Regions from separate parts of the Metabacillus sediminilitoris genome, predicted to be linked through region 3. Evidence: predicted binding sites of a transcription regulator. Region 3 holds the regulator's gene; each other region holds the start of a gene.
What was found. Region 3 encodes LexA, which represses DNA repair genes until DNA is damaged. Its sites were predicted from a motif close to CGAACATATGTTCG; they were not measured.
Positions count from the first base shown of each region.

Region 1 (10,978 bases), 1.2 Mb from region 3:
CTGCTAACATTTGTCCGATTTGCGAGATCGCCTCCTGTAATTGGTTTGTCTGCTTCCGATAGTAACTCTAATAAAAGAGTTCTGCGGTCTTCTCCAGATAATTTTTCATGGTTCAATGCAATCCTCCCTTTCTTCTTATCTTATTTTTATTTTTGCTTAAGAATATCAAAATCTTTTTTTCTGGTGCGCTTATTTTTTAAAGTTGTCCACAATGTTAAAAAGAACGTGTAAAAATGATTTCAATTGCTCCTCGGTTGTATCGGTTCCTATTGATATTCTAATATATTGTTTTGCTTTATGCTCATCAAACCCTAAAGCTAAAAGCGAGCGTGACGGTGCTTGCATGCCAACTTGACATGCGCTGCCGGTTGATATGGCAAAACCAAAACGATTGCATTCTAACATAATATATTGACCTTCTATACCATCTACTAACAATGGGAGGATATTAGGTAGAAAAGGATCCATACTTTCGTTTACTAACAATATTTTATCTTGATAGGGCTTTAGGAAGTCAATAAATTTGCTTCTTAAGCCTAAATAATATTCCGTATTGTTTTCCATTGCTGCTGAAATATCTTTCGCTGCTGTAGCAAATGCAGCTACTGCTGGAACATCTACTGTACCAGGCCGAAAACCTGATTCATGTGTCGTCCCAGGAATAACAGGCTGCCAATATACAGATGGGTGAATGTATGCAGCTCCAATACCTTTAGGTCCATAAATTTTATGGCTTGAAAAAGAAATAGAATCAAGTTGAGCCTTTTCAATATTTATTGGTAGCTTTCCGAATGTTTGAACACAATCACTGTGGAATAATACGCCATGAACTTTCAATAAAGGTCCAATTTTTTCAATTTGATGTACAGTTCCAATCTCAGAGTTCCCGTGCTGAATGGATACTAAACCAGTATTAGCCCGCAAGGCGTTTTTTACGATTTCCTCAGTGATCTGACCTTTATGATTCGGTTCTAAAAAGCTAACCTCATATCCCTCTGTCGAAAGCTTTTTAAAAAATGTATAAAGAGATGAATGTTCAATACTCGATGTTATAAGATGGTTTTTTTCTGGATGTAACCCTTTTAAGAGTGACTGGATGGCTAAAATGTTAGCCTCACTGCCACCACTTGTAAAATAAAGTCCTTTCTCATTTCCGCCTATAATGGATGAAATAAGTTTTCTTGAAGCTTGTAAAGTTCGAGCGGCTACATCCCCGATATCATGCAAGCTATTGCTATTTCCAAAAGCATGTTTAGCAGCTTTAGCATATATTTCTAAAGAGTTGTCACTTATTGGAGTTGTTGCTGCGTAATCAAGATAGATCAATGAATTCACCTCTGTTTTTCTCTTAATCTAAAAAATTGTAATGAAAAAACTCTTGTCATTATTTTAATAATATGTAAATATAGGTGTCAAGACACGTGTAAATTACAGAAGGGGGTTATACATTGCCACAAACAGATGTCATTATAATTGGAAGTGGAATTGCAGCCCTTTCTGCTGCTTACCATATGCGAGATAAACACGTCACAATGATTACGAAATCCTCCTGGTTAACAAGTAATTCAATGCTTGCACAAGGTGGTATTGCAGCAGCGGTTCATAAAAAAGATTCATGGAAAAATCATTATGAAGACACAATAGTCGCAGGTTGTTACCACAATGATAATAAAAACGTTGAATATCTCGTACAAGACGGTCCATTAGAAATTTTTGATTGGTGTCAAAAAGGAATGATCTTTGATTGTGACAAAAATGGACAATTTCTACTTGGTAAAGAGGGTGCCCATAGTCATCATCGCATTATTCATGCAGGTGGCGATGCTACAGGAAAAGAGCTAACACAATTTTTATTTCATTCGACGAAATCGTCGATTAACTTGATAGAAAATGAAGTGGTTGTCGAATTAATCATCCAAAATGGAGAATGCCTTGGTGTTTATACAAAAAATAACAAAGGTATGTTGGAGCGATATCAAGCAAGTAAAACGATTATTGCTAGCGGAGGCTGTGGGGCTGTATACGGACATACTTCGAATGCAGACGTGATCACAGGAGATGGAATTGCCATGGCTTATCGATCTGGTGTTGAAATTGTAGATATGGAATTTATTCAATTTCATCCAACAATGCTTCATATAAACGGCAAATGTGTAGGACTCATTTCTGAAGCAGTTAGAGGAGAAGGGGCAAAATTAATAAACCAAGATGGTGAGAACTTCATGAAAGATCTTCATCATCAAGGCGATCTGGCCCCGAGAGATGTAGTATCAAGAGCGATTTTTGAACAAATGAAAAATGGCAGCAACGTGTATTTAGATATTTCTAGCCTTTCAAATTTTTCAACTAGATTTCCGACTATCTCAAACTTATGTAAGCAACATGGTATTGATTTGTCTATAGGTCGGATCCCTGTAGCACCTGGTATGCATTTCTTGATGGGGGGAATCCGAACTAATGATAAAGGTGAGACAAATATAAAAAGTCTATTTGCTGTAGGCGAAGCAGCTTGTACTGGTGTACATGGAGCAAACCGCCTAGCAAGTAACTCATTATTAGAAGGGCTTGTCTTTGGAAAAAGGGTGGCAAACCATATCTTAACATTGCCTTTGGAACAAACTGCTTACACTGATCCTAAATGGGAAACATTTGAAAAGAAAAAGTTTAATAAATGGCCTTCAAAACAGCAAATTCAGAAAATTATGACAAACTATGTTGGAATCCAAAGAACAGAAGCTGAACTAATAGATGCAGTGAAATGGTTTGAAACATATCAGCCCTCTTTTTGGGACTTTAATGTGAAGGATTTCACAATGGATGAAATAGAAATAATTAATCTGTTAACAGTTGGCTGGTTGATTGCTTCGTCTGCATTAAAACGTACTGAAAGCAGAGGCGGGCATTTTCGTTTAGATTACCCAGAAAGCAATGATAATGAATGGAAACAAAAGCAGATCTTTCGGACTAGAGCTGAAATGTATGTGGGGTGCTAAGGATGAATGGAATAAAATTAAAAAGAAAATTAGAAGATTTTTTCCTCGAAGATTTAGGTGAATGGGATGTATCAAGTCAAACGATTTTTGATAAAGAATCTAGAGGAGAGGCAATTATTGTTGCAAAAGAGGACGGTATATTAGCAGGAGTTGACGTCATTGCAGCAGGTTATTCTTTATTCGAACAAAAAGTGGATGTCATCTTAAAAAAACATGACGGAGATGTGTTGGAAAAAGGTGATATTATTGCAGAGATAGAGGGTCCGGTTTCAATTATCTTAAGCGGAGAACGGGTGATTTTAAACTTACTGCAACGTATGAGTGGAATTGCGACACTAACAAATAAGGCGAATCATCTACTTCAATCAGATCATACGAGAATATGTGACACGAGGAAAACGTCTCCGGGACTGAGAATGTTCGAAAAATATGCAGTTCGTTGCGGAGGAGGCTTTAACCATCGCTTTGGTTTATATGATGGGGTCATGATAAAGGACAATCATATTGCTTTTGCAGGCTCTATACTAAATGCTGTGAAAGAAGTCAGAGCAAAAACGGGTCATATGGTTAAAATTGAAGTTGAAATTGAGACCGAAGAACAACTGCTTGAAGCAATTGAGGCTGGTGCAGATGTGATTATGTTTGATAATCGATCTCCAGAAGAGGTTGCTAAATTTGCTGAGCTAACGCCAAAACATATTATAACAGAGGCATCAGGCGGAATAGGCCTTCATAATTTAGCAGACTATCGTGATACAAAGGTTGATTATATTTCATTAGGTATGTTAACACACTCATATAAATCATTAGATATAAGCTTAAATGTGAAATAGGGGGATATTCAATGGAATTATTAGATATTCTTGAACACGAGAAAAAAGAAATGATGCCAGAATCCTATAAAACACGTTCAATTGAAGAAATGGAACAGCGTGTTCTAGAAATTAAACAGGCATTTGGCTCAAAGCTTTATATTCCAGGGCATCACTATCAAAAAGATGAGGTTATTAAATTTTCAGATGTCACAGGTGATTCCCTGCAATTAGCGCAAGCAGCAGCTGTAAATAAAGATGCAGAATATATTGTCTTCTGTGGTGTTCATTTTATGGCTGAAACAGCAGATATGTTAACATCTGAGGGCCAAAAAGTTGTATTGCCTGATATGAGAGCAGGCTGTTCAATGGCTGATATGGCTGATATTGATCAAACAGATCGTGCTTGGGCACAACTACAACAATTATTTGGAGACACGATTCTTCCATTAACTTATGTAAACTCTACGGCGTCTATTAAAGCATTCGTAGGGAAAAATGGCGGAGCAACTGTAACATCCTCTAATGCAAAAAAAATGCTTCAGTGGGCGTTTACACAAAAGGAAAGGATATTATTTTTGCCTGACCAGCATCTCGGAAGAAATACAGCTTATGATTTAGGGATTCCCTTGGAGAAAATGGCCATTTGGAATCCAATAACAAATCAGTTGGAATATGATGGAGATGTTGAGGATGTTGTCGTTATTTTATGGAAAGGTCATTGTTCTGTACATGAGAATTTCACAGTAAGTAATATAGAGCATATTCGAAAGACAGAACCTGATATGAACATTATTGTTCACCCTGAATGCAGTCGAGAAGTGGTCGGTTTATCAGATTATGCTGGATCAACTAAATATATAATTGAAATGATCGAAGCAGCTGAGCCGGGTTCAAAATGGGCAATTGGAACGGAAATGAATCTTGTCAAACGTATTATTGATCAAAACCCAGATAAAAAAATTGTATCGTTAAATCCATATATGTGCCCATGTTTAACGATGAATCGAATTGATTTGCCGCATCTGTTATGGGCTTTAGAAGGTTTAGAAAAAGGTGAACTAACAAATCAAATCATTGTCCCTGCAGAAATTACAAAGGATGCTGTATTAGCATTAGATCGTATGCTTGCAAATGTATAATTAGTGTAAAGAAAAGGAGCTAACAATTTTGTTAGTTCCTTTTTATTTTTTTTTTACTACATAGTAGGAACCTTCAAAGGTTTCTTCCTATATAAGCAGGTTATCCAATTTTTAATACGAGTTTTAATCATAATTTTCATTTTCTCTTCATAAATTGTGATGAAGATTAGTGGAATTATGTTTAACGATTATAACATGAAAAACATAATCAATTTTATTTTGAAAATTGATTTATGTTAAAGCGACTCATCATGATGAGGCTAGATTCACTTTTATGCTTAGGAGGGAAAGCATTGAAAATTCATATTGTACAAAAAGGCGATACTCTTTGGAAGATTGCTAAAAAATATGGGGTTGATTTCGAAGAGTTAAAAAGCATGAACACTCAATTAAGCAATCCAGATTTAATTATGCCAGGAATGAAAATTAAAGTACCATCAGGCAATCCATCAGGCAATGTGGCGATTAAAAAAGAAGCACCAATGACTATGCCGGCACAAAAGAAAGAAATGCCTATGGTTGAACATCCTTTTGCAAAAGAAAAACCAAAGGAAGTTCTAGGTGTAGAAGATACTGTACCGAAGGAACCAATTCAAGAAAAACCATCAAAACCTTATATACCTCCTGTACCAAATGTTCAACATCCGGTATATACTGGCTTAGATGTGAATAATTATTATACGGTGAATATGGCGATGATGCCGCAAATGGCAGCCCCGCAATTGCCGCCTAAACCTGAAAATGTTTTGCCAGAAATGACAAAAGCTGAGGAAGATACGTATAAGGAACCCGCTAAAGAAAAGCCATATTACGAAAAAACAGAACAACAAGAGGAGGCTTTTGAAGAGATGGCGAATATGCCGAATATATCAAACATACCAAATATACCAAATATGCAAATGCCTGCATATACTGCTCCAGCGATGTACCAACCGTATTATTGTCCGCCACCATATATAGTGCCTGTTTCACCTATATTACCTGGAAGCGGATTGTGTCCTCCAGGACCATATCATCCAATGCCATATGGTTATGACCCAGCAATGATGCCAAATCAGCCATACCCAACAGCTGTAAGTCCAGCTGAATATGATGAAGATGAAAATATGGCTCCTTTAGCAAACCAGCCATACCCGCAAGAAATGGCTCCAGCTCAATATGGACCAGGATTTCCTGTAAATCCATATGCGGGAGTTCCAGTCTCACCAGTATTACCCGGATCTGGTTACTATCCTAATCAAGTCTTAGGGGCATATAATGAAGATATGGATGATGATTATGATTACGAAAATCAAGCACCAGCAGCAAATATGCCATATCCACAAGCTGTTGCACCAGCATATGCTCCTAATCCACATGATTGCGGATGTGGGGGGCCGGCTCAAGCTCAAGGATATCCGCATCATCAAGGTTTTCATTATGGCTATCCAATGCAACAACCTTTTGCGGGCTATCCAATGCAGCAGCCATTTGCGGGTTATCCAATGCAACAGCCATTTGCGGGCTATCCAATGCAACCAATGCAACAAATGCAGCCGCAATCTATGGCTTCACAAGGGTATAATCCAACTCAATTTTCACCACAAGATGGTCAACTATTCGGAACACCTAATTTTGATGATCGGGAAGAAGACGAGGATTAAAATAAAAAATAAAGCAGAAGAATTTCTTCTGCTTTATTTTTTTCTATCGTGATAAAAGTATACATTTTTACATTACCCATTATTTAATGTTGTTACCGTTAAGTAACAGTTTGATCTCCCTTCTAAAGGTACAAGCTATTGAATGAGCATTATTGCTCTTTTTGAAAGTAACCACAGGGGGGTTTTTGTATTGAATAAAATGAAAAAAGCTTCTGCGTTATCAGCCATTGCGATTATATCAACAAGCCTAGCTGCTTGTAATGCAAACCAAGGTGCATTAGATACAAGACAAAATGACAATGCACAGCCTATGGGATACTATTCAAATGAAGATACGAATGTCGATAACGAGGGTCCTGTTACTGAAATGATGGACGGAATGAATAATGAAAACAATGATAATTATTTTCGTCGAGTCAACGATCGTAATCAAAATCGTAATATGACAAATCAAACAGTTCCACTTGGAGATCGTGATAATGGTCTAGTAAGAGATAATCGTTATAGCCATAACGATGAAAATTATCATGGTCATATAAGAAATGTTGGGACGAACCAACGTGAAGAAGGAAAAACTGCACAACAGGTTAGGAATGCAGTAGAAAAAATGAATCATGTTGATGAAGCACGTGTCTTAGTTACGGATAACAATATCATTGTTGCAGTAGATACTCAGGGAACGGAAGAAAATCAATTAAAAGATAAAATTAGAAAACAAGTTCAAAAAGTGGCAAAAGGAAGAAATGTACAAGTAGTTACAGATGAAGGTACATTTACTCGAGTCCGAAATATTGATAATGATATTCAAAACGGAGTAGACAGAAATAATGTTGATACGGATATCAATAATTTAATGGATGATTTAGGGGATGCAATTGAACGACCTTTTAATAATAATCGCGACTAAATGACAAGGGGATTTCCCCTTGTTTTTTTCCATGTTATGATAGAAATTATACTATTTATTCGTAGGTGATATGTATGGATGAAGTAAAACCAAAAAGAGAAACAAAAGGAATAGATACATCAATTGTTTATGATTTCAAAGAATACCCTGATGAAATAAGCGGCAGATGTGATAATTGTGGTAACACATTATTTAAAAGTTCTGTAAAAGATTTTATCTTTCTTAGAGAATGCAGAGAATGCGGCATGAAGAAGAGTATTTAGTATCAAAAGTTTCATAAAAGGAAAAGTCACTCAGATGAAGGAGAATTGACAGTTGAGTGACTTTTTTGCATAAACTATTTGTTAAATAAATCCCTTACGCCTTTATAAATGAGGATTAGTGAGAAGACAAGAACTGCTAATGCTCCAATAACTGTTGTAAATGGTGTTAAACTAGCTAAGAAACCTGTTAATGTTACCTCAATTAGTGCAAAGCCAGATAAAATACCAGCTAAATATAAGAAAATCCAATTATTCATGGTCATCCCTCCTTTTACTAACAATATATGTCCCAAAGGTATGTGGAGTTTAATGATAATGCCTATAAAAGAATAATATTTCAGAAAAATAAATAGCGGACTTGAAATTTATTATTATTGCTTAAACTTTCTATTATTGGTCACAATAATAAATGATCTGATTTGTTAATTAGTTTTGTACGAATTTAAATGAACGAGGTGAGCTAGATGAGCATGTTTCATCACAGTCGCATCCTTACCGTTTTTGTTTTATTTACAGTGTTTTTTAGTATTACGTTAATAAACGGTAATCAAAAAAATCTAAAAGCAGAAGAAATAATGGATCATGTACCTCTAACTATAAAAGTCGTTTTACAGCGAACATATCTCGATGGGGAGTTAAGTGAGGAAGTAAAAAGTGAGAAAATTTTTTCCATGGATGATTTCTGGACTACTTATCATGAATGGCAATTAATTGATCAAAATAAAGAAAGAATCATTATAAGAAAAAAGATAGATGATATTTCGCCACTTTTAAAAACAAATGGCTACTTCGGCATTTCTGGAGATGGCACATTATCAATATTTAATGGAAAACCTGAAACAAATGATGTTATACAATCTTTTTTTCAAATTGATATAAAAAAACTAGAAAGCCATAAACATGATGAATTAATGGAAGGGATAAGAATTCAAACGAAAAATCAGTATTTAGAAGTTCTAGAAACGCTTGAAAACTATTCTAAACCAGCCAAAAAATAAACAAGGGCTTTCATTAAATAAGTCAGCTTATAGAGGTAATACCTAGTCCTCTGTCATTTTATAAGACCGACATTTCTGCCTGTAAATATGAGATAATTAGGCGCTTCACTCATTAAGGGTAAAAACCCGAATGAGTGTTTTTTTTGTTATAAAATTCTTTTCAAATAATTTCGAAAAATACCAAGCTCTTGTTTTTAATGGTATGATAGATCATAGGAACAATTGTACGCATACTACTTGCAAAATTTCCTTCTGATTCTAACTTTTTTTTGTTACAATGAGGTACAGTCGCATGAGAGGTGAATATTTTGATTGAATTTATTAAAGGGTTTGTGGATCATGTGACACCGGAATATATCGTCATAGATCATAATGGCTTAGGCTATCAAATACATACACCGAATCCGTTCATTTATAAAAAAAGCAAACAAGATGAAATTATCATTTATACATATCAGCATGTTCGTGAAGATATATTAGCTTTATACGGCTTTCAATCTAGGGAAGAAAAAGCTTTATTTATGAAACTTCTTAATGTTACAGGAATTGGCCCAAAAGGCGCACTGGCAATCCTTGCTTTTGGCGATCCATCACAGGTGGTAGAGGCAATTGAAAATGAAAATGATACATTTCTCGTTAAGTTTCCTGGGGTTGGTAAAAAAACGGCACGCCAAATTATTTTGGATTTAAAAGGTAAACTTGGCGATGTGGCCGCTTTATATGGACCAAACCTCTTTACACATGAAGATATGGAAGAAAAACAAACAGCAAACACAGCCTTGAATGAAGCTATTGAGGCATTAAAAGTGTTAGGATATGCTGAGCGTGAAATAAAAAAAGTGGTCCCATTACTGCAAGAAGAAAGATTAACGACAGATCAATATGTTAAAAAAGCATTGCAAAAGCTATTGAAGTAAGGTGATAAACATGGATGAACGCCTTGTATCAAGTGAAGCAGATGGACAGGAATCCTATATTGAGCAAAGCTTGAGGCCTCAAACTTTAGCACAATATATTGGACAAGATAAAGTGAAAGAAAATTTAAAAGTGTTCATTGAAGCGGCAAAGCTGCGGAGTGAAACACTAGATCATGTATTATTATATGGTCCTCCAGGTTTAGGGAAGACAACATTAGCTACCATAATTGCAAACGAAATGGGTGTGAATATTCGAACAACTTCTGGACCTGCGATTGAACGTCCGGGTGATTTAGCAGCTGTTTTAACAGCTCTTGAGCCTGGAGATGTATTGTTTATTGATGAAATCCATCGTTTACATCGCTCGATAGAAGAAGTGTTATATCCTGCCATGGAAGATTTTTGTCTCGATATTGTCATCGGTAAAGGTTCCTCAGCTAGGTCAGTTCGTTTAGATCTCCCGCCATTTACGCTTATTGGAGCAACAACAAGGGTCGGTTTATTAACCGCACCGCTTCGGGATAGATTTGGTGTTTTGTGCAGATTAGAGTACTATAATGAAAAACAGCTGGCACATATCATTGAACGTACGGCTGATATTCTTGAAATGGGTATAGAAGAAGATGGAGCCACTGAAATGGCAAGAAGGTCAAGAGGTACTCCGAGAATTGCCAATCGATTACTTAGAAGGGTAAGAGATTTTGCTCAAGTTATGGGAGCTGAGATAATCACTAATGATTTAACGATTGAAGCACTTGAACGGCTTCAAGTTGATAAATTAGGGTTGGATCATATTGATCATAAACTGCTTTTAGGTATTATTGAAAAATTCCGTGGAGGACCGGTTGGGATTGATACAATTTCGGCAACAATAGGAGAAGAGGCTCATACGATTGAAGATGTGTATGAACCTTATTTACTTCAAATAGGTTTTTTACAAAGAACTCCTAGGGGCAGAATTGTAACTGATCTTGTTTACCGCCATTTCCAAATGGAGGTGCCGAATAATGACTGATTTTCCAAAGATTTTAATGATCATTGGTGGTTTGCTTTTAGTCATAGGTTTTTTTATGCAATTTATTGGGAAACTACCAGGTGATATTATCTTTAAAAAAGGGAATACAACCGTGTTTTTCCCAATTGTCACATGCATTGTGATTAGCATCGTCCTTTCATTGATATTATCATTATTGGGCAGGTTTAAATAATGTAAGCTATTTTAGAAAAAGGTGAATGTTTTGAAGGTAGAATTATTTGATTTTCATCTTCCAGAAGAATTAATTGCACAAGTTCCATTAAAGGA
Region 1 is NZ_CP046266.1:4,208,354-4,219,331, reverse strand. It holds gene GMB29_RS20340 (transcription repressor NadR) at 1-116, opposite strand, end outside; gene GMB29_RS20335 (IscS subfamily cysteine desulfurase) at 190-1,326, opposite strand; gene nadB (L-aspartate oxidase) at 1,449-2,993, shown strand; gene nadC (carboxylating nicotinate-nucleotide diphosphorylase) at 2,996-3,826, shown strand; gene nadA (quinolinate synthase NadA) at 3,838-4,947, shown strand; partial or broken gene safA (SafA/ExsA family spore coat assembly protein) at 5,241-5,381, shown strand; gene GMB29_RS20310 (YhcN/YlaJ family sporulation lipoprotein) at 6,790-7,497, shown strand; gene GMB29_RS20305 (DUF8096 family protein) at 7,572-7,760, shown strand; gene GMB29_RS20300 (hypothetical protein) at 7,835-8,017, opposite strand; gene GMB29_RS20295 (BofC C-terminal domain-containing protein) at 8,225-8,758, shown strand; gene ruvA (Holliday junction branch migration protein RuvA) at 9,067-9,675, shown strand; gene ruvB (Holliday junction branch migration DNA helicase RuvB) at 9,686-10,690, shown strand; gene GMB29_RS20280 (DUF2905 domain-containing protein) at 10,683-10,883, shown strand; gene queA (tRNA preQ1(34) S-adenosylmethionine ribosyltransferase-isomerase QueA) at 10,914-10,978, shown strand, end outside.
Region 1: a site for LexA is predicted at 8,974-8,987, ahead of ruvA (Holliday junction branch migration protein RuvA). Genes of this name have one in related genera too.

Region 2 (10,978 bases), 520 kb from region 3:
CTAATGCAATTGCATCATTCCCAATCATAAACATGCGCTTTTGATTATCTGCTTTTTCAAGAAACATATCTTGACGATCAAATCCAAGCTCATTCTTTAAGTAATATGCTCCTGCTGCAATCGCTTCCATGTTTTTTTCTACAATTTTCTCACCTTTGCGTCCATATGTATCATTAACGACTTCATGATATCCTTTCGGATCAATATCAAGTATTGCACTTGTTGCACCGATTGCAACCATGTTTTTCATTAAAGAAGTTCCTAATTCAGCAGCAATTTCTGTAAATGGTACTGAATACAATGAAACATTTATCTCATCAGGGATTGATGGGTTAAATTTTGAATCAGCAAGGACGATCCCTCCATTGCGTAATTCATTGAAATTTACATCGATTGTTTCTTGGTCAAAAGCTACTAAAATATCAAGATCATCTGAAATTGCACGAACTTGTGTTGTGCTAACACGGATTTTATTATTCGTATGACCACCTTTAATACGTGATGAAAAATGGCGATATCCATATAAATAATAGCCTAGTCGGTTTAATGCAATAGAGAATACCTCACCAGTACTTTCAATCCCTTCTCCTTGCTGTCCCCCAACTTTCCAAGAAAGTTGACTTATCATGTACTTGCACCCCTCTTATTTCTCAAAATTTTATTATGTTGTATTGATACGAATTAACTTAAGTGGAAACATTTCTTGTCCATTTTCTTGCCAATCGTCTTTCAAGCTATTAAAAATACTTCATCTTTTGTTAGGTTTATTTAAATCTGACGACTATGAATGATATTCCACTAAACTTTTATAATTGTAGACCTTGAAAGAAAAAAAAACAAGAGTTTCGCTTAAAATAATAGGTGAGTTTTTTAACTTTTCTGTTAATTCCTAAAATTCTAACTAATTTAAAATGTTATGTGATCTTCAAAGTTTTGATAAAGAAATTTCTTTACTGTTGTCTCAGGATAGTGCTTTAATAATCGATTAATAAAATGATCATAGCATGAATAATTGTCTAACCCATTTATCGTTTCATCAATTCCATCAAAATCTGATCCAAAACCAATATGATTTTCTCCACCAATTGAACATAGATAATCTATATGTTTCAGAACATCTGAGATACTGGATTGATGATTCGTGGAAATAAAAGATGGAACAAATGTTACACCGATCATTCCATTTTTTTTAAATAAAGCAACAATTTGTTCATCTTTTAAATTCCTAACATGCGGACAAAGTTTATACACATTAGAGTGTGAAGTAATTGGAAACTCTGCAATGTCAAGAGCCTCCCAAAAGCTCCTTTCGCTTGAATGAGATAAATCAGTCCAAAGCTTTTGCTCATTTAAAAAATTTATTACTGTCCTCCCAAAATTAGTTAGACCGCCATTTCTTTTTTCAAGGGCACCATCTGCAACAAGATTGGCATAATTCCACGTTAATCCCACTGATCGAATGCCTAATTGATAAAGCAGTTCTAAATTTTCAAGCCTATCACCAATTGCATCACAACCTTCTAATGTCAATATCGCCCCGATTTCGTTTTCAGATAGTTTGGATATGTCTGATTTAGTTTTAATTAATTTTACTTCAGGATATTTTTGCAACACTTTTTGATAGAATAAATTTATCTGCGCATGGGCTGCATTCAAACGATTTGTAAATGGGACATCTTCAGGGATGTAAATGGCAAAACATTGGATATTGTTTTTTATATTTTTTAGCTTTGAAATTGAAACATGTAACCGTTTATCATCATATACATTTATATTAGGATCTCTCCAAACCTTAAATAGCATATCACAGTGTGCATCAAATAATTTCATCTAATCAACCTCTCCCTCATACCGATCTTTTCAACATTTTCATCACTCTTTGAAAATTACATGTTCGTCACCATTTGAGTTATTTTACGCTCTATCACCAATTATTTATTAAAACACAAGCCTGCATAGCGATTTTTTGATTGAAAATAAAATTTATCCCTTATCTACAAACAAGGGGCTGACTCATTGAGCCAACCCCTTGTCAAACTTCCGGCAGTGTTTGCATATTACATAATCTTTATCGAGGCTCGACAATGAGTTTAATTGCCGTACGCTCTTCTCCATCTATTTGAATATCAGTAAAAGCAGGTATACAAATCAAATCCACACCACTAGGTGCTACAAATCCCCTTGCAATAGCTACAGCTTTAACTGCTTGATTAAGTGCTCCAGCTCCAATAGCTTGGATCTCAGCATTTCCTCGCTCTCTTAAAACTCCAGCTAATGCACCAGCGACAGAATTAGGATTAGATTTTGCTGAAACTTTTAATATTTCCATTTCTAGTTCCCCCTTATTTTTCAATGAATCCTCGAGTGTTCATTAGAACAATCATTGGCATATTTTGTTTAAAAGGGATCCCCTATCCCCTTCCAAACAGTGGTAGTTCCTTATCCATTGATACTATATTCACTAGAAATGGAAAGTATTCCTGCTTGTTCGTACATTAATTTGAAAATTTTAATCAACTCAACACCCTGAAATCTCTACAATCATATTCACCCACTAAGTTCTCGTATTTTTTATCCATGTAGTTTTTACTGTAAACTTAACTTATTCAAAAAACATATGGTCATCATTAATAAGAATTCGGTCAATTTTTTTTGCTTGACCAGTTTTTTCATTAATGTCTATGACAACTGCACTTAATTGTGTCCTTCCTTCTGCCACATCATGTCTGACAGGTAAATTGGTTAAAAACCTTTTCAAAATCATCTCACGGTTAACCCCTAATATACCATCGTATGGTCCAGTCATTCCTACATCTGTTATGAACGCCGTACCTTTATCTAAAATACGCTCGTCTGCAGTTTGTACATGTGTATGGGTACCTACTACAGCTGATACTTTTCCATCTAAATACCAACCCATAGCTTGCTTTTCACTTGTTGCTTCAGCATGGAAATCCACAAAGATAATCGAAGTCCTCTTTTTTGCTTCTGCAATAAGTTCATCTGCTTTTTTAAAAGGACAATCAGATGGTGGTAAAAAAGCGCGCCCTTGTAGGTTAATGACCGCTATTTCTTTTCCTGCAGTTGTTACAAAAGCTATTCCTTTACCAGGGTTATCCTCTGGAAAATTAGCAGGTCGAATCATTTTATTTGCTTGATCAATGAAGTCAAATATTTCACGATTATCCCATGTATGATTCCCCATTGTAATAACATGTGCACCATATTCTATGAACTGCTGATATATTTTTTCTGTTATTCCTTTTCCATGTGCAGCATTCTCCCCATTAATAATAACCACATGCGGATTATATTTCGTTTTTAATTTCGGCAGGTATTCTTTAACCATTTCTCGACCAGGTGATCCAAATACATCACCAACAAATAATATTTTCATAATTGAGGCCCTCTCTACTATCAGTTTTCTTTTCGATTCTTTACGAAACTTAGTCTTACACATATTTTAAAAAGCTGTTTTCGCAAACTTTATTGCTATTTATCAAGTAGTGCGGTGTGGTTGATTGCAGCGAGAGGATGTTCTATTTCCGCGGGGCTTGCTGTGATCCTCTACGGCGTAAACGCACGCATTAGTCTCACCTGTCCCGCTGCTCTATGCAGGAGTCTCGCAATCTGCTCCAATCAACCTTAAATAATTTTCGATTTAAAAGCAACAATCTCTTAGAGAAAAAGAGCCTTTTAAAAAAATAAAGTGGCGCATTTCTGCACCACTTTATTTTGCATATTCAACAGCTCTTGTTTCACGAATAACAGTAACTTTAATGTGACCTGGATAATCAAGTTCTTCTTCAATTCTTTTACGGATGTCTCTAGCCAGGCGATGTGCTTGTAGATCGTCAATACTGTCTGGTTTTACCATAATTCGTACTTCACGACCTGCTTGTATCGCAAACGACTTCTCAACACCGTCATAAGATTCAGAGATCTCCTCAAGTTTTTCTAGACGGCGAATATAGTTTTCAAGCGTCTCACTTCGAGCACCAGGTCTAGCAGCTGATAACGCATCTGCTGCTGCAACTATAACGGCAATGATTGACGTTGGTTCTGTGTCACCATGATGTGAAGCAATACTGTTAATCACAACAGGATGCTCTTTATATTTTGTTCCAAGTTCCACACCAATCTCTACGTGACTTCCTTCAACTTCATGGTCAATCGCTTTACCGATATCATGCAGTAGACCAGCTCTTTTAGCTAATAACACATCTTCTCCAAGTTCTGCAGCCATAAGACCTGCTAAGTATGCAACTTCCATTGAGTGTTTCAACACGTTTTGTCCGTAACTTGTTCGGAATTTCAAACGACCTAATATTTTAATTAAATCCGGATGAAGTCCATGTACACCAACCTCAAACGATGTTTGCTCTCCAACTTCACGGATGTGTTCATCAACCTCACGTCGAGATTTCTCGACCATTTCTTCAATTCGAGCAGGATGAATACGACCATCTTGAACAAGTTTGTCAAGCGCGATTCTTGCTGTTTCTCTTCGAATAGGATCAAACCCTGATAAAATAACTGCTTCAGGAGTATCATCAATAATTAGATCTATACCCGTCAAAGTTTCTAATGTTCGTATATTACGTCCTTCACGTCCAATAATACGGCCCTTCATTTCATCATTTGGAAGATTTACAACAGAAACAGTAGTTTCAGCTACATGATCTGCTGCACAACGTTGAATAGCAAGCGACAGAATATCTTTAGCTTTCTTGTCAGCCTCTTCCTTAGCACGATTTTCGCTATCTTTAATCATTATAGCGATATCATGTGACAGCTCATTTTCAACCTTTTCAAGAATGATCGACTTTGCTTCATCTCGTGTAAGGCTTGATATGCGTTCAAGCTCTGTTTGCTGTTTACGCACGATTTCGTCCACTTTGCTTTCCATCTCTTCAATATGCTGTTGTCTTTCATTCAGAGAACCTTCTTTTTTCTCTAGCATAACTTCTCGTTTATCTAAAGACTCGTCCTTACGGTCAAGATTCTCTTCCTTCTGTAATAAGCGATTTTCTTGTTTTTGAAGTTCGTTTCGTCTTTCACGAACTTCCTGCTCTGCTTCTGTTCGCAATTTGTGGATTTCATCCTTTGCTTCAAGAAGTGCTTCTTTTTTCGTAGCTTCTGCATCACGCTTTGCTTTTTCGAGAATTTGTTCAGCAGCATGATTTGCTCCTGCAATTTTCGCTTCGGCAATAGATTTACGAATAAAATAGCCAACAACTGCACCGACGATTAGGCCAAGCAAAATGGAGATGATTATTGATACGATGTCCATCATTACACCTCCTCTTGCTATGAACTTGTTTTTTTTCTAGATTAAAGTGTCGGCATGTACATTGTTCAATTATAAGTTGTCAACATACAGCACAAAGCTTTAGATTCCATGTTGAACTTTACGTCTTATTCGAATTGTTAGGAAGACAAATTCAAGTACCAACATTTTTTGCTTTCAAAATGCTTCAATCATCATTCTACAAAATTGTAAAATATACATCCTAATTGTAAATGTGTGTATTTTTCTTGTCAAGCCTGTCATGATAACGATTAAAGGTACTCAACCAATTGCCAATCATGTAGCTGTTATTCCAATTGTCGAAAATAAGTGATGCGTTTGTAGAATTATGTCATATTATATATAGTTTTGACGCATTTCTTCTGAAGATTATATCCAAATATGTTAATTATAATAAGAGAATTATGTATTCTATTATTTTATTAAAATATAGGATGATGAAAATATTATTTTTATATATAGTTATTATTTAAAAATATTTTATGAATTAATAAAAAAAGGGCTGATGCCCTTTTTAATCATTTTGTAAATCTAATTCTTCTTGACTTTCTTCAGGTAAAAGAGCTTCTTCATCTAAACCATAATGACTGCGGATTTTTTCTTGTATCTCTATACGGAGTGCAGGATTTTCTTTTAAAAATTGTTTCGCATTTTCACGACCTTGACCTAAGCGTTCTTCATTATATGAGTACCATGAACCACTTTTTTGCACGATATCAAGCTCTGATCCTAAATCAATAATTTCTCCTTCTTTTGAGATCCCTTCACCATACATAATATCTATTTCAGCTACTTTGAATGGTGGTGCGACTTTGTTTTTCACAATCTTGATTTTCGTTCTGTTCCCAACCATATCGTTACCTTGCTTAAGAGTTTCTGCACGACGAACCTCTAGGCGAACAGATGAATAGAACTTTAACGCACGTCCACCTGGTGTTGTTTCAGGGTTACCGAACATAATGCCAATCTTTTCACGAATTTGATTGATGAAAATAGCGATTGTTTTTGATTTATTAATCGCACCTGATAGTTTACGTAATGCCTGTGACATTAAACGAGCTTGAAGACCAACGTGAGAATCACCCATCTCACCTTCAATTTCCGCTTTCGGAACTAACGCCGCGACTGAGTCAATTACAAGAATGTCAACAGCACCACTACGTACAAGTGCTTCTGCGATTTCAAGTGCTTGTTCTCCAGTATCCGGCTGAGAAAGCAATAGCTCATCTATATTAACACCAAGTTTTTGGGCATATACAGGGTCAAGCGCATGCTCAGCATCAATAAATGCTGCTTGCCCACCTTGCTGTTGGACTTCTGCAATAGCATGTAGGGCTACAGTTGTTTTACCAGAGCTCTCTGGACCATAGATCTCTATAATTCTACCACGCGGGTATCCACCTACTCCTAATGCGGCATCAAGTGCTAACGAGCCACTTGGTGAAGTTGAAATCTTTCTATCTGTTTGTTCCCCTAATTTCATAATTGAACCTTTACCGAATTGCTTTTCTATTTGTTTTAACGCCATATCTAAGGCAGCTTGACGATCGCTCACTAAATTTCCTCCTTTAATTGAATCTATAATTAATATACCCCTTTTTTTATCGTTTGCCAAGTAAAAAATCGAACATTCATTCGATTATTTTTAACTAGAAAATGATTCTAAACTTCCCTTTTTGCTTGTAAAATAATTTAAAAATGACTAGTAAATCTAATAGTAAAAACTATTTTTCGATCATCTGAAAAGATTCACACAAAAATAGGATCTAAAGAATTAGATCCTATTTGAATCTCTCAAGTAAGCAATCATGTAAGAATGATTAGGAGAGTCTATTATATCATTCTATTTCAGTTAATAGTTTAACTAAATAATGACATCCATACTTTACCGTTCGAACACGTATTCCTTTCCTTGTTCCAACAAAATGAAATGAATACACTTGAGTTTCCCTATTTTGCATCGAAATGCCAATAAACACGGTACCTACTGGCTGGCCTTCATGAGGTTCCGGTCCTGCAACACCTGTAAAACTAATACCAATATCGCTATTCGATAACTTTCGGATTTGATCTGCCATTTCCTTTGCACATTGTTCACTGACAGCCCCATATTCCTGAAGAGTTTGTGGTGAGACTTTTAGTATTTGAGCTTTCATTTGATTTGAATAGCTGACAATACTTCCTTTAAAGAATTGGGAAACACCATCCAACGCTGTTATTTGTTCAGAAAACATTCCACCAGTTAAACTTTCTGCTGCAGAAATCGTTTTTTGCTTTTCTATTAACAGCTTTTTAAGTTCTAGTGGGAGTGTTGTCTGTTCATAACCGTAAAAAAATTCACCAACACGTTGATTAATCTTTTGCTCTAGTTCGTTTAAAAGTTGATTTGCAACCAGTTCATCAACATGCTTTGCAGTTAATCGAAGGGTAACCTCCCCATCACCAGCTAATGGTGCAACAGTAGGGTTAACTTGTTCGTCTATGATGTCTTGTATATCAGTTTCTAGCTGTGATTCTCCAATTCCAAAGTATCTTACCACACGAGAAATAATCTTTTCTTGGAATCCAAGTTGTTTTTGGAAATATTCTCGGCCATAATTTTTGAACATTGGCTTCATTTCACTCGGCGGACCTGGTAACAGCATGTAAATCGTTTGATCAGCCTCTAATGCCATGCCAGGTGCCATACCGAAATCATTTTTCAATATGTATGAACCTTCAAGTACAAGGGCTTGCTTCTTATTATTTTCTGACATGATTCTTTTTGATTGCACAAAATAGTTTTCAATACTATCTAACGCCTCTTGATCAAACACAAGTTTCTTTCCAAGTGCATTTGAAATCGTTTCTTTTGTCAAATCGTCTTTTGTAGGTCCGAGACCTCCAGTAAAAATAATGATATTAGAACGTTTTTTGGCAACATCAATAGCTTGCTCTAATCGTGTCGGATTGTCACCGACAACTGTATGGTAATAAACATTCATCCCAAGTTCTGCTAGCTGCTGAGAAAGAAATTGAGCATTGCTATTTACAATTTGACCTAGTAATAATTCAGAGCCAACAGCAATTATTTCTGTACGTATATTCATTGGAATTCCTCCTGATCATTTAGATCACTTTGAGTTTATAAAGACATGTTTGTTTTTATTAAAATAATCCCAGCCAGATATTACAGTAAAAAAGGTAGCAACCCAAAGTGAAATCTGTGCAAATGGAAGATTAATAAATTCAAACGGCAAGTTATGTAGGAGCAGCGCAGAAATGGCAATAATTTGTGTCCACGTTTTTATTTTCCCTAACATGTTTGCCGCAACAACTTCCCCTTCACCAGCCAAGATTGCTCTTAAACCAGTAACAGCAAATTCACGGCTAATGATTAGAATAACCATCCAAGATGGTGCAAGATTTAGTTGAACCAATATAATTAAAGCGGCAGAAACAAGGAGCTTGTCCGCTAAAGGATCAAGAAATTTCCCAAGGTTTGTCACCTGGTTTAGTTTTCGTGCATAATACCCATCTATCCAGTCTGTTGTCGAGGCAACAATAAAAAGAATTGCTCCGACTAAATGAGTGACTAAAATGGTTTCATTACCAAATGTCAGTTCTCCCCAATTGAATGGTGCAAGCATGATAATCATAAATACTGGAATTAAAAAGATCCTCGATATCGTTATTTTATTAGGTAAATTCATGTTTTTCCCTCCGTGAGTCATATATTTAGAAAACAAAAAATGGGACTACCCACCAATAGTCTAATACCTTTCCCCAACATTTATAGCTTTACAGGACAATATTTGTTGGGGAAGGTATCAAACACATTAACATGAGTTAGTCCCTATTGTTTAGTATAAATAATAGTAATGTTTTGTGGTGTTGTTTTTGTATCCTCATATTGGAGTAGTTCACCATTGATTTTCAAATCAGTACCCGGAACATTTCCTACTCTCACAGTAATTTCTGATTCAGCAGTAAGATCCGTTACTTTTGATTCCCCTTTAGGAATCTCAGCACCAAAAAAGCTTTTACCTTTTCCATTTTTAACACTAACCCATGTTCGATCTTTCGCAATTACCTCAAGTTCAAATTTTTCTGATCCAGCGAGTTCATATGTTGTTGTAGAACCATTAACACCTTTAACGGTAATTGTTTGAGCAGGTTTTTCCTCTTCAGGCTCTGTTTTTTCCTCAACTGATGAACCTTCTTTTACATCTTCTTTCACTGCTTTTTCTTCTTTGTCAGTAGATGTCGTATTTTCTACATTGTTCTTATATTCGTTCTCATTTTCAACTTCTTCAGTGGATTCTTTCACTTGATCAGTCTCATTGGCGTTTTGTCTCCATACCCAAATCACGATCGCAATAATAATAATAATAGCACCAATTAGTAATTTAGGTAAAAGATCAAGAAATTTAGAAGCAGTTTTAGGGAGTTGCTTATGTGTTTTTACTCTTGATAGTTGTTCTGGTAAATCATCGTTATATGTACTTGGAACTTCGTTTTTATATTCTTCAAAAAGCATTTCTGGATCTAAATTAACTGCTTCTGCGTATTGCTTAATAAAAGCACGAACATAGAATTTTCCTGGTATCATCGAATAATTGCCTTCTTCTATACCAATTAGGTAACGCTTCTGAATTTTTGTTAAATCCTGAAGGTCATCCAAGCTAATATTCTTTTCTTCTCTTGCTTGTTTCAGTCGATTTCCTAATTCACTCAACCGTAACACCCCATAATCTAAAAGTCAAAGCCGCCTGAAAGACCGGAAGAATCAAACATCGTTTGAGGTTCTTCAACATCTTTATATGTAATTTCCTCATCAGGCTCATTTCGAATTTCTATTATATAATCAAAATCTTCAATTGTATATTCTGTATTTTGAACAAAAATATCAGGATGTTCTACTACTTTTGTTGCAGAAAGTCTCATAATTTCTCTAACTAACTGTAAATGTTGATCAGATCCTCTTCTTGTAGAAACGATTCCATCAATTATAAAGACATTGTCTGCATTATATTCATCAGCTATCAGTTGGCTGCGGATTGTTTGCTTTAATAATGTAGAAGAAACAAATAACCACTTTTTGTTAGCACAAACGCTCGAAGCCACAATAGATTCTGTTTTACCTACCCTTGGCATACCGCGGATACCAATTAATTTATGTCCATCCTGTTTATATAATTCTGCCATAAAATCAACTAATAGTCCAAGTTCATCACGTACAAATCGAAATGTTTTTTTATCGTCAGCATCTCTTTGTATGTATCGTCCATGTCTTACAGCTAACTTATCACGAAGCTTTGGAACCCTTAGCTTTGTAACAGTTATATTGTCCATTGTTTTTAGAATTGATTCAAGTCTGCGAATTTGATCATTGCTTTCACATTTCATTAATAGTCCACGCCTAGAATCATCGACACCATTAATGGTAATGATATTGATTGATAACATCCCTAATAATGATGATACATCTCCAAGGAGCCCAGGTCGATTTTTTTGAATCTCATATTCCAAATACCATTCAAATGACAAGTTTAGTCCCCCTTTAAACAACCACTATTACTAATAATAAATGATTTATCAAAAAGAAGAAAGACCATTTATATAAAAACGAAACCATAACGATTAAACGTTCCTAGCTTGTAAACAAAAACAAATCATTTCTTCTTC
Region 2 is NZ_CP046266.1:3,555,224-3,566,201, forward strand. It holds gene GMB29_RS17015 (2-oxoacid:acceptor oxidoreductase subunit alpha) at 1-628, opposite strand, end outside; gene GMB29_RS17020 (dipeptidase) at 907-1,830, opposite strand; gene spoVS (stage V sporulation protein SpoVS) at 2,069-2,329, opposite strand; gene GMB29_RS17030 (TIGR00282 family metallophosphoesterase) at 2,603-3,397, opposite strand; gene rny (ribonuclease Y) at 3,731-5,293, opposite strand; gene recA (recombinase RecA) at 5,826-6,866, opposite strand; gene GMB29_RS17045 (competence/damage-inducible protein A) at 7,150-8,400, opposite strand; gene pgsA (CDP-diacylglycerol--glycerol-3-phosphate 3-phosphatidyltransferase) at 8,425-9,003, opposite strand; gene GMB29_RS17055 (helix-turn-helix domain-containing protein) at 9,147-10,037, opposite strand; gene GMB29_RS17060 (YmfK family protein) at 10,046-10,840, opposite strand.
Region 2: a site for LexA is predicted at 6,936-6,949, ahead of recA (recombinase RecA). Genes of this name have one in related genera too.

Region 3 (10,978 bases):
AATGCAAAAGTTCCAATAATACTCAAAACTTCCCAAGTCATAGTCAAATCTCCTTCAAGTTCAATCAATCTAATTACTGAAATTGATTTTAAAGTCCATTTTTAAAAAGGTCAATGATAATTGTGAAGGATAATATTTTTTTGTAAGAAAGGTGATAAAAATGGTTCAATCATATTTTGATGAAAAGTAAGAAATAGTAAGAAATAATTAGTGAAATATCAAAATGTTTGATATGATAATATTGGCAAATTAGCGAAAAGGAAGGATTTTTTATTGAATCATACAATTGATGTTTTAAAGGAAAAAGTCATATTAGTTGGTTGTCAACTTCAAACGATGCTTGATGATCATTTTCAATACTCAATGGAAGAACTCGCTTCATTAACGAAAACGGCAAATGGTGAAGTATTAATAAACATGATCCAAAAAAGAGACAGGCCGCATCCTGCTACATATATAGGAAAAGGGAAAGTCGAAGAACTATTGAATCTTGTCGAAGAGCTAGATCCTGACATCATAATATTTAATGATGAGCTTTCACCTAGTCAAATGCGTAATTTATCTTCAACTTTAAATGTGAGAATCATTGACCGCACACAATTAATATTAGATATCTTTGCAGGTCGTGCGAAATCTAAAGAAGGTAAACTACAGGTTGAATTAGCACAACTCCAATACTTGTTGCCAAGACTATCAGGCCAAGGGATCTCTTTATCACGACAAGGCGGGGGAATTGGTACTAGAGGTCCTGGTGAGACACAACTAGAAACTGATCGAAGACATATCCGTAATCGGATTCATGAAATTAAGCAGCAGCTTTCAACGATTGTAAGCCACCGAAATCGTTATAGGGAGCGCCGTAAAAAAAATCAGGCGTTTCAAATTGCACTTGTTGGCTATACAAACGCAGGTAAATCAACGATTTTTAATCGATTAACAACAGCTGGGAGCTTTGAAGAAGACTTATTGTTTGCAACCCTTGATCCAATGACGAGAAAAGTAGTATTGCCTTCAAACTACCAAGCGTTGCTTACTGATACAGTTGGATTTATTCAGGATCTTCCAACAACTCTAGTCGCGTCATTTCGTTCAACGTTAGAGGAAGTGAAAGAAGCTAATTTAATACTCCATATAGTAGATAGTTCAAATTTGGATTATTCAAACCATGAACAAACTGTTTATCAGCTACTTAAGCAGTTGGAGGTAACAGATATTCCGATTCTTACTGTTTACAATAAAAGAGATAAAACACCAAATTCTTTTGTTCCTTCACCTAATGAGGATTATATAAGCATCTCTGCTTTCTCAATTGAAGATTTAGAAAAATTAATGAGCAAAATAGAAAAATTCGCAATAGAAATTATGGAGAACTATAGTGTGACAGTACCTGCAAGTGAAGGAAGAATCATTTCTCTGCTAAAAACCGAATCATTAATTCACAATTTAGATTTTAATGAGGATGAGGAAACATATGAAATTGACGGGTTTGTTTTACCTACCCATTCAGTCAAAGGACAACTAGAGAAGTATACTAAAAGAGGTTAAAAGAGGTAAAGGATATGTTTAATTATTTAAAACACGGGAGAACTCTTGCCCCAATAGTCAAAAAAATAGAAGAGCAGATTAAAGATATACTTGATAATATAGAGAGACAAAGTGAAGCAAATCAATTTCGCGTTTTGAGAAGTTTTCAAAAGCATCGTGTAAGTGATTCCCATTTCATTCCAACTACTGGTTATGGATATGACGATATAGGCAGAGATACATTAGAGGCTATATACGCTGAAGTATTCGGTGGTGAGGCAGGGTTGGTAAGACCCCAAATTATTTCTGGAACGCATGCGATTTCAATTGCATTATTTGGTATATTAAGACCTGGTGATGAACTTGTTTATATAACAGGAAAGCCATACGATACTCTTGAAGAAATAGTCGGAATTCGTGGAAACGGAGTAGGATCATTAAAGGAATTTCAGATTGATTATAAAACCGTAAATCTGCAAGATAATGGTACAATCGATTTCAACGCTGTGAAAAATGCTATTTCTTCAAAAACGAAAATGATTGGAATCCAACGTTCAAAAGGATATGCAACACGTCCTTCTTTCACAATTGCTGAGATTCAAGAAATGATCAGTTATGTTAAAACTCTAAAAGATGATGTTGTTGTCTTTGTAGATAATTGTTATGGTGAATTTGTTGAGGAACTAGAACCGTGTCATGTAGGCGCAGATTTAATGGCTGGATCTTTAATAAAAAATCCAGGCGGAGGTATCGCTAAAACTGGAGGATATATTGTAGGAAAACAACCTTTAGTTGAAGCTTGTTCCTATCGGATGACATCTCCAGGGATTGGTGCTGAAGCAGGTGCGTCACTTTTTAGTTTACAGGAAATGTACCAGGGCTTTTTCTTAGCACCGCATGTAGTCGGACAAGCATTAAAAGGTGCAATATTCACAGCTGCATTTTTAGAAGTACTTGGCTTAAAAACAAACCCACTATGGAATAGTGTAAGGACAGATTTGATTCAATCAGTTCAATTTGATGATCCAAAGCTAATGGTGGCCTTTTGCCAAGCAATTCAATATGCGTCACCAATTAATTCACATGTTACACCATACCCTAATTATATGCCTGGCTATGAAGATGATGTTATAATGGCAGCGGGTACATTTATTCAAGGCGCAAGTATAGAACTTTCTGCAGATGGACCGCTAAGAGCACCATATGTTGCTTATGTTCAAGGCGGACTAACATATTCACATGTTAAAATTGCCATTTGTACGGCTATTGATTCATTAATTGATCAAGGATTAATCTCAGTAAATAGCTAACTAGTAAATAAACTTTTTCTATGTTATAAATTCTACCATATTCTTGACAGATAATATTACATAATATATAATGAATATAGATAAAAAAAGGAGCCAACAACATGAGTGATAATATTCGACGCTCAATGCCCCTCTTTCCAATTGGAATTGTTATGCAGCTAACAGAACTTTCTGCAAGACAAATTCGATATTACGAAGAAAATGAATTGATTTTTCCAGCGAGAACAGAAACCAACCGAAGAGTTTTTTCATTTAATGATGTCGATAAGTTATTAGAAATTCGCTCATTAATTGAACAAGGGGTAAATCTTGCAGGGATTAAACAAATTTTTTCTCGTAAAGAAACGACACATAATGTCGATCAACAAGAGCAAACTAAAACTGTTGAAAAACCAGATCTTACAGATGCTGAGCTTCGTAAGCTTTTGAAATCAGAATTAATGCAAGCCGGCCGTAATCGTCCTTCATTAAGACACGGGGACATGTCAAGATTTTTCCAATGAGTATATGTAATAAATTAAATATAAATATACTTTTTTCACACAAGAGAGGAGAATTTTTTCAATGGCTAAATATTCAAGAGAAGATATTATAAGCTTAGTTAAAGATAACAATGTTAAGTATATCCGTTTACAATTTACAGATATTTTAGGGACAATTAAAAACGTTGAAATCCCTGTAAGCCAACTTGATAAGGCATTAGACAACAAAATGATGTTTGACGGATCTTCAATTGAAGGCTTCGTACGTATTGAAGAATCTGATATGTATCTTTATCCAGATCTAGATACTTTCGTAATCTTCCCTTGGACAGCTGAAAAAGGTAAAGTAGCTCGTTTTATCTGTGACATTTATAATCCAGATGGAACTCCATTTGCTGGTGATCCACGTAACAATCTTCGCCGCATCTTAGGAGAAATGGAAGAGCTTGGATTTACTGATTTTAACTTAGGACCTGAGCCAGAATTCTTCTTATTTAAATTAGATGAAAAAGGCGAACCAACATTAGAGCTTAACGATAATGGCGGTTACTTTGACTTAGCACCAACTGATTTAGGTGAAAACTGCCGTCGTGATATCGTGTTAGAGCTGGAAGAAATGGGCTTTGAAATTGAAGCATCACACCATGAGGTGGCACCTGGTCAACATGAAATTGATTTTAAATATGCTGGTGCAATTAAAGCATGTGATGATATTCAAACATTTAAACTAGTTGTTAAAACAATTGCTCGTAAACATGGTTTACACGCGACATTCATGCCAAAACCACTATTTGGTGTAAATGGTTCAGGTATGCACATGAACTTATCTTTATTCCGTAATGGTGAGAATGCATTCTTGGATACTAGTGCTGATTTACAATTAAGTGATACAGCAAGACAATTTATTGCAGGGATTATCAAACATGCACCATCATTTACTGCAGTAACAAATCCAACAGTTAACTCATATAAACGTCTTGTACCAGGCTATGAAGCACCATGTTATGTTGCTTGGTCTGCACAAAACAGAAGTCCATTAATTCGTATTCCTGCTTCACGCGGCTTAAGTACTCGTGTTGAAGTACGTAGCGTTGATCCTGCTGCAAACCCATACTTAGCAATGAGTGTTCTTTTAGCAGCTGGACTAGAAGGAATCAAAAATGGTCTTGAAGCACCAAAACCAATCGATCGTAACATCTATGTAATGACAAAAGAAGAACGCGTAGAAAATGGAATTGTTGATCTACCAGCTACTCTTGCACAAGCATTGGATTTATTAAAAGCAGACAGCACAATGAAAGCTGCATTAGGTGAGCACTTATTTGAGCATTTCATTGAAGCAAAAGAAATTGAGTGGGATATGTTCCGTACACAAGTACACCCATGGGAAAGAGAACAATACATGTCAATGTATTAATAAGTATAACCCTTGACACTTCTGGTGTTGAGGGTTTTTATTTTTGTAAACATAATATTCTTCTTAGTCTTTTGAATAAACAAACGCACAATTTCCCCACATTTTTTAAGTACTTTTAATCGATAATGTCGCCCAAGATATGCAAATTTCTCATCACTGACAATCTCCTTTGGAGAAGCTGGATCTACGACGACTTCTTCAAGTTCATAAATTCTCTTTATGATCGAGGGAGCTTTTTTATAAAAAATTGTTTGTATGAATCAAATCCGGCTGGTGGTAGCTTGTATGTATTCCACTGAGTAATTAAATGTGGTTTTCCCGTATTGAAAGCTGTGCATGATGTTACTCTCCCTAAAATAGGTTTTATTATGCTTGGCCAAACTACCAATGAATGATTTATTATAGTTGTAGAAATAAAAAAAAGAGGAGATGTAGATTTTGGCAAATATAAAATTTGAAATACAAGAAAAGCTAGGAACAATTTCTGAAGGAGCAAAGGGTTGGAAAAAGGAGCTGAACCTTATAAGCTGGAATGGGCGTGATCCAAAATATGATTTGCGTGACTGGGATCAAGACAATGAAAAGATGGGTAAAGGAATTACACTTTCTAAGGATGAGTTAATACAATTAAAAGAAATTTTAAATAGGATGGATTTATAAATTTTATGATTTCTATTTTGAAAAATTGAAGAGCAATTATATAGAAAACCTGTTAAAACCGTAAACACAAGGTATTTATCTTGTGGTGTTATGGCGGCAAGTAGATCAATATTTCTCCAAATTAATCTGTTATAATCAGATCCAATCCTTGACAGGGAAGGTTTACAGGTGCTATACAATCATACAATAAATAGACTCCTTTTTTTCTGACTTGCTTCGCATAGTTACGGTCTTTTTTGTTAAAAAATTTGAAGTTGCAGTATCATGTCAAAACAAAGTAACCCGTAGAGATATTTTCTATGGGTTTTTCCTTCAAATTCAACATTTAGAGAGTATAGTTTCTTTGTATAAAAGGTTAATTCACCACTATTTTCACACCCATAAAACCACCCGTAATTAACCCACAGAAGTTTGAAAGGAATAAATGAAATGAAAAGGAAATATAGGAATTAATTATATCAGTCAATTCGAATGAACTTAATTTTTTAAAATAAGAAAGTATATGTTCCGAACACAAGTGCACTAATGGGAAAAAGAACAATACATGTTAATGTGACCTTTTTGATTTCCCGTAAGATGCTTTTATAAAATTTTCTAAAATAACAATAATTGACAGTAAATTAACACAGTGATAATATAATAAAATTGGAAAGCACTTGTTTACAAGATTTATATTCATATAGAAATAGTAATGAAAATTCAAAGGATGTGCCCGTGTTGTTTGAGAATGATAATGATAGAAATACAATAAGCCACAATAGTCACAATAGTCACAATAGTCACAATTATCTTCGTGCTGACTGTGAAAACTGCTTTGGCTTGTGTTGTGTAGCGTTACCCTTTGCTGCTTCAGCAGATTTTGCGATGGATAAGGACGCTGGTAAACCTTGTACTAATTTAAAATCAGACTATAGTTGTAGTATTCACAAAAGCCTGAGACAGCACGGATATAAAGGGTGTACTGTATTTGATTGCTTCGGAGCAGGACAAAAAGTTTCAAATGTCACTTTTGAAGGGATCAATTGGAGAAAAGATACAGATATAGCAAAGAAAATGTTTGATGTGTTTCCAATTATGCAACAACTTCATGAGATGCTCTGGTATCTGACCGAAGCACTGACGTTGAAAGCATCTCGACTGATTCACAGTGAGCTGCACTTTGCTCTCGACAAAACGGAACAACTTACAAAGCTTCGTGCTGATTCACTCATTGATCTAGATATTCCATTACATCGGAAAGAAGTGAACACTTTACTTTTAAAGACAAGTGAACTAGTACGGAAAGAGTCACTTCTCCAATATAAGAGCTCTATAAATAGGCGGAAGATCGACCATAGAGGGGCAGATCTTATGGGGGCAAACCTTAGAGGGGCAGATCTCAAAGGAGCCAACTTGAGAGGGGCATATCTCATTGCTGCTGATCTTCAATATGCGGACTTGAGATTCGCTGATTTTATCGGTGCTGATTTAAGGGATGCTGACATAAGGGGGGCGGACCTGACAGGGAGTATCTTTCTCACTCAAGTACAGATTAATTCGGCGAAGGGCGATGCAAGTACAAAAATACCAATCTTGCTTTCTCGACCAACACATTGGTTCGAATAAAAATGATATTCAAATCCAACATTACCTGTTAGAGATAGTAGAGACAGATGAACTATTTAATTTTAACACGTTGTAAAAGCGAATCATTGACATCTGGATGTTACTTTTGTTCCAGAGGTTCGTAAATATTACATATTAAGGATACAGAAATTTAGCATTAGAAAAAATTTCTGTATCCTTATTATTTTTACATTCGGCCAATGTTAACTAGTAAAATGTATAAGCGAAAGAGATAATCAACAATCAGCTAATAGGAAATCACGTTGCTCTGTATTCAGAAATCATAATGATTGGTATAATTGATGAACATTAATTGTACAAACATATTTGAAACAATAGATAAGATCAAAATACTTGAAAGTGAATTTTTAATAGGTTTAGAGTATGAAGAAAGTTTAATAATTATTTCTGAAAACATTTTGATGTAAAGTCAATTTCAAAAAATTCTATTTGGATAAATATGCTGAAACGAATGAACAATTCGCTCATTTTATTGAAGATAAAGGAGACGTTCAGCGATATTTAACAGGTGAGGATCCTATTACGATTGTGAAGCCATTGGTACATCGGAAAGTGTTGTAAGGAATTGTGTAATGTAATACGAAGAACATGGTTTAGAAGTGTTGTTTAAAAGATCCTATAGTTTAAAAAGTCCTTAATAATATGAATGATAAAGTAAAAACTGCACCTGCAATTGTTAGATTGTATCCAACAATTGCAGGTGCAGTTCAAATTGGCAAGAGTTTAATGTATTGAACGGTACACACCAATTACTTTACCTAAAATAGAAACATTGCGTAAAATAATTGGTTCCATTGTAGAATTTTCAGGTTGTAAACGGATATAATCCTTTTCCTTAAAGAATCGCTTACACGTTGCTTCATCTTCCTCTGTCATTGCAACAACGATATCGCCATTATTCGCAGTTTGCTGTTGTCTTACAATGACCATATCTCCATCAAGGATTCCAGCCTCTATCATACTTTCACCCATAATTTCTAACATAAAAATATGTTCATCGTCAGTAGCGTATTTGTCTGGAAGCGGAAAATATTCTTCTACATTTTCAATTGCAGTAATAGGTAGACCAGCTGTTACTTTACCGATAACTGGAACATTTATAACCTTGCTTTTTGGGATGTGTAAGGAGTCATCCTCTTCGAGTATCTCAATTGCTCTAGGTTTTGTTGGATCACGTCGAATTAATCCCTTTGATTCTAACCTAGCTAAGTGCCCGTGAACAGTAGAGCTAGATGCTAATCCAACTGCCTCGCCAATTTCACGTACAGAGGGTGGATACCCTTTCTTTTGTACTTCATCTTTTATAAAGCTTAAGATATCTTGTTGTCTTTTTGATAGTTTCGTCATCCTCTGAGACACCTCGGATTCCTATAATATATGTTTATTATAGCATCTTTTTCCTATTAATACAAACATAAGTTCGAGAAAAAAGATTGACTAGAACAATCGTTCGTATTATACTCAATTTATAAATGCGAACAAATATTCTTATGGGGTGATTAATATGAAAAAAGAGTCAATGATCTACATCTTTTCATTTTTTGTGGTATTAGTAGCTGTTTTTGGGGCCGTTTCTTATACAGGTACAAAAGAAAGTTTAGAAAAATATCATCAAGTTGAAATTAAAGAAGGTGACAGTTTATGGAGTATTGCCGAAGAATATTCAGTTAACACAAAAATATCAAAACAAGAATTTGTTGTGTGGGTACAGGAAAAAAACGAAATTCATTCAAGTATAATTAAGCCAGGCGATTTAGTTTATGTACCAGTAGAAAGAGAGCAGGAGCATCAAATTGAACAGATTGCCAGTAGTAAATAAAATGTAGTTTTTACTTTTTTAATTTAGATTAGGTATAGTCATATATAAATCATTTGGGGAGTTAAAAATGAAGGCTATTATTTATTGTCGTGTTAGTACAGAAAAAGAAACACAGGATTCATCAATTGAAAGACAAAGAGAAGAATTAGAAAAGCTAGCGTGTTTACATAAAATTGAAATTATAAAGATTATTGAAGAACGGCATAGTGGATTTGATATCGATCGAGAAGGAATGATAGAAGCATTAGCGCTGTTAAAAGATAAACAAGCTAACATTCTTCTTGTTCAAGATGATACCCGCTTAGGGAGAGGTCATGCAAAAATAGCTATCTTACATGAAATAAGGAAATTAGATGCGAAGGTTTTTACACTTACAGAACAAGGAGAGCCTGAATTATCAGAAAGTGATCTTATGGTATTGAATATTCTTGCAACGGTTGAAGAATTTCAAAGGAAACTTGTAAACTATAAAATCAGTAGAGGTATGAATAGAGCTATAAAAAAGGGGTATAGACCTCAAGATAATTTATCGAATTTAGAAAGTGGAGGAGGTCGTGAAAAAATTGAAGTTCCAATTGAGGAGATATTAAAACTACGTCAAAAAAAGTTAACCTTTCATGAAATAGCTGCTACTCTAAGAGGTGTAGGATTTGATGTTAGTAAAGCAACAGTTCACAGAAGATATAAGGAATACATTGAAAAGCATATGGAAGATGCACAAAATTAATTGAAAGAGAGCAACATAATGAATGCATTGCTCTCGTTAATTTAATGACTCTTTTTTATAAAGACTTTCATATGTGTGCGCTTTCAAATAATATTTTTTATATATTGTTTTACCTATTATTGATTATTACTTTTCAGTTAGTAGTAGAGAGTTTATTTACATACATCCAAATAGCTAATTGAAGAGGAACTGAATCTTTAAAAACTTGTGGATCATAGCCTGTTTCTTCTTTTATTTTTTTTAATCGATAAATAAGAGTATTTCTATGGATAAATAGTTTACTTGCTGTTTCAGTAATATTAAAATTACATTGAAAAAATGCTTGTAATGTTTCAATTACTTTTGCATCTATTGTTGGGAAGATTCTCTCTAAAAAACGTTTTTTCAAATCCTCATCAATCTGAATAATAAGTGCTTCTGCTTCCATATTAGAGTATGAATTAAATGATAGTTCTCTAACTTTTCCAATCGATAACGCAATTTCTGATTCATTAAAGGATACTTTTAGCATTTCTCTTGTGTAAACAGGAGTACCGTAGCCTATTTTACATTGTATTTGTAATTTAGTTAGCATGTCTTGAATAATGTTGATTTTATCTATTGCCTGTTTACTAGAAATACCGGAAGACAGAATAAACATTCTGCCAACTTCTAGAAACCCAATAAGTGTGCATTTTTTATTAAATATCTCTTCAAGTTTTCTAATTAGTGATTGACTTTGTATTTTTATCAATTTGATTTCTATTAAAAACATATGAAAAGGTGGAATCAGATTAATTTGTAATAATTCAAGCCTTTGATCAATAAAGTCATAATTAGGTTTTTCTTTTACTAATTCAACAAACGTTTCTTCTTTTGATCTAGCCTGCCATTCTGATTGAGTAGCTAAATATGACTGTTTAATCATCATCTCAGTAGTCATTTTTACGAGTTCACCAAATTCTTCTACTTCGTTTTGTTCTCCGGTTATTCCGATGACTCCAATAATTTTATTTTGGAATTCAATTGGCAGATTAATTCCTATTTTACTTCCTCTCCACTGATCTTTGTTATGTTTTGTAATAACTAAAGGCTTTCCAGACTTAATGACATGAAATCCACCTTCATGGAAATAACTTATTCGAGTTGAATCTCCTGAAGCAATAATTGTCCCAGTAGGATCCATGATATTTATATTGCGATTTAAACGTCTCATCGTTTCTTTAACAATTTCTTCTGCAATTTCTTGAGTTAACAATTTGTACACATCCTCATTGTCTCATTTGTAAGATTTATAGTGGAATTGTAAAAAGACTTTCAATTTATATCTGAATTATATAGTTAATGACAAATTTTAAAGTTCCTCTGAGCTAACTAGATGAAAGCGGAAAATTAATTCTTGAGAGGCATTTAGCTTTTTTATTTATAGTAAAC
Region 3 is NZ_CP046266.1:3,030,258-3,041,235, reverse strand. It holds gene GMB29_RS14375 (trimeric intracellular cation channel family protein) at 1-41, opposite strand, end outside; gene hflX (GTPase HflX) at 274-1,545, shown strand; gene GMB29_RS14365 (methionine gamma-lyase family protein) at 1,560-2,834, shown strand; gene GMB29_RS14360 (MerR family transcriptional regulator) at 2,936-3,337, shown strand; gene glnA (type I glutamate--ammonia ligase) at 3,399-4,733, shown strand; gene GMB29_RS14345 (YdbC family protein) at 5,172-5,393, shown strand; gene GMB29_RS14340 (pentapeptide repeat-containing protein) at 6,111-6,998, shown strand; gene lexA (transcriptional repressor LexA) at 7,743-8,366, opposite strand; gene yneA (cell division suppressor protein YneA) at 8,524-8,838, shown strand; gene GMB29_RS14325 (YneB family resolvase-like protein) at 8,906-9,565, shown strand; gene GMB29_RS14320 (CdaR family transcriptional regulator) at 9,699-10,802, opposite strand.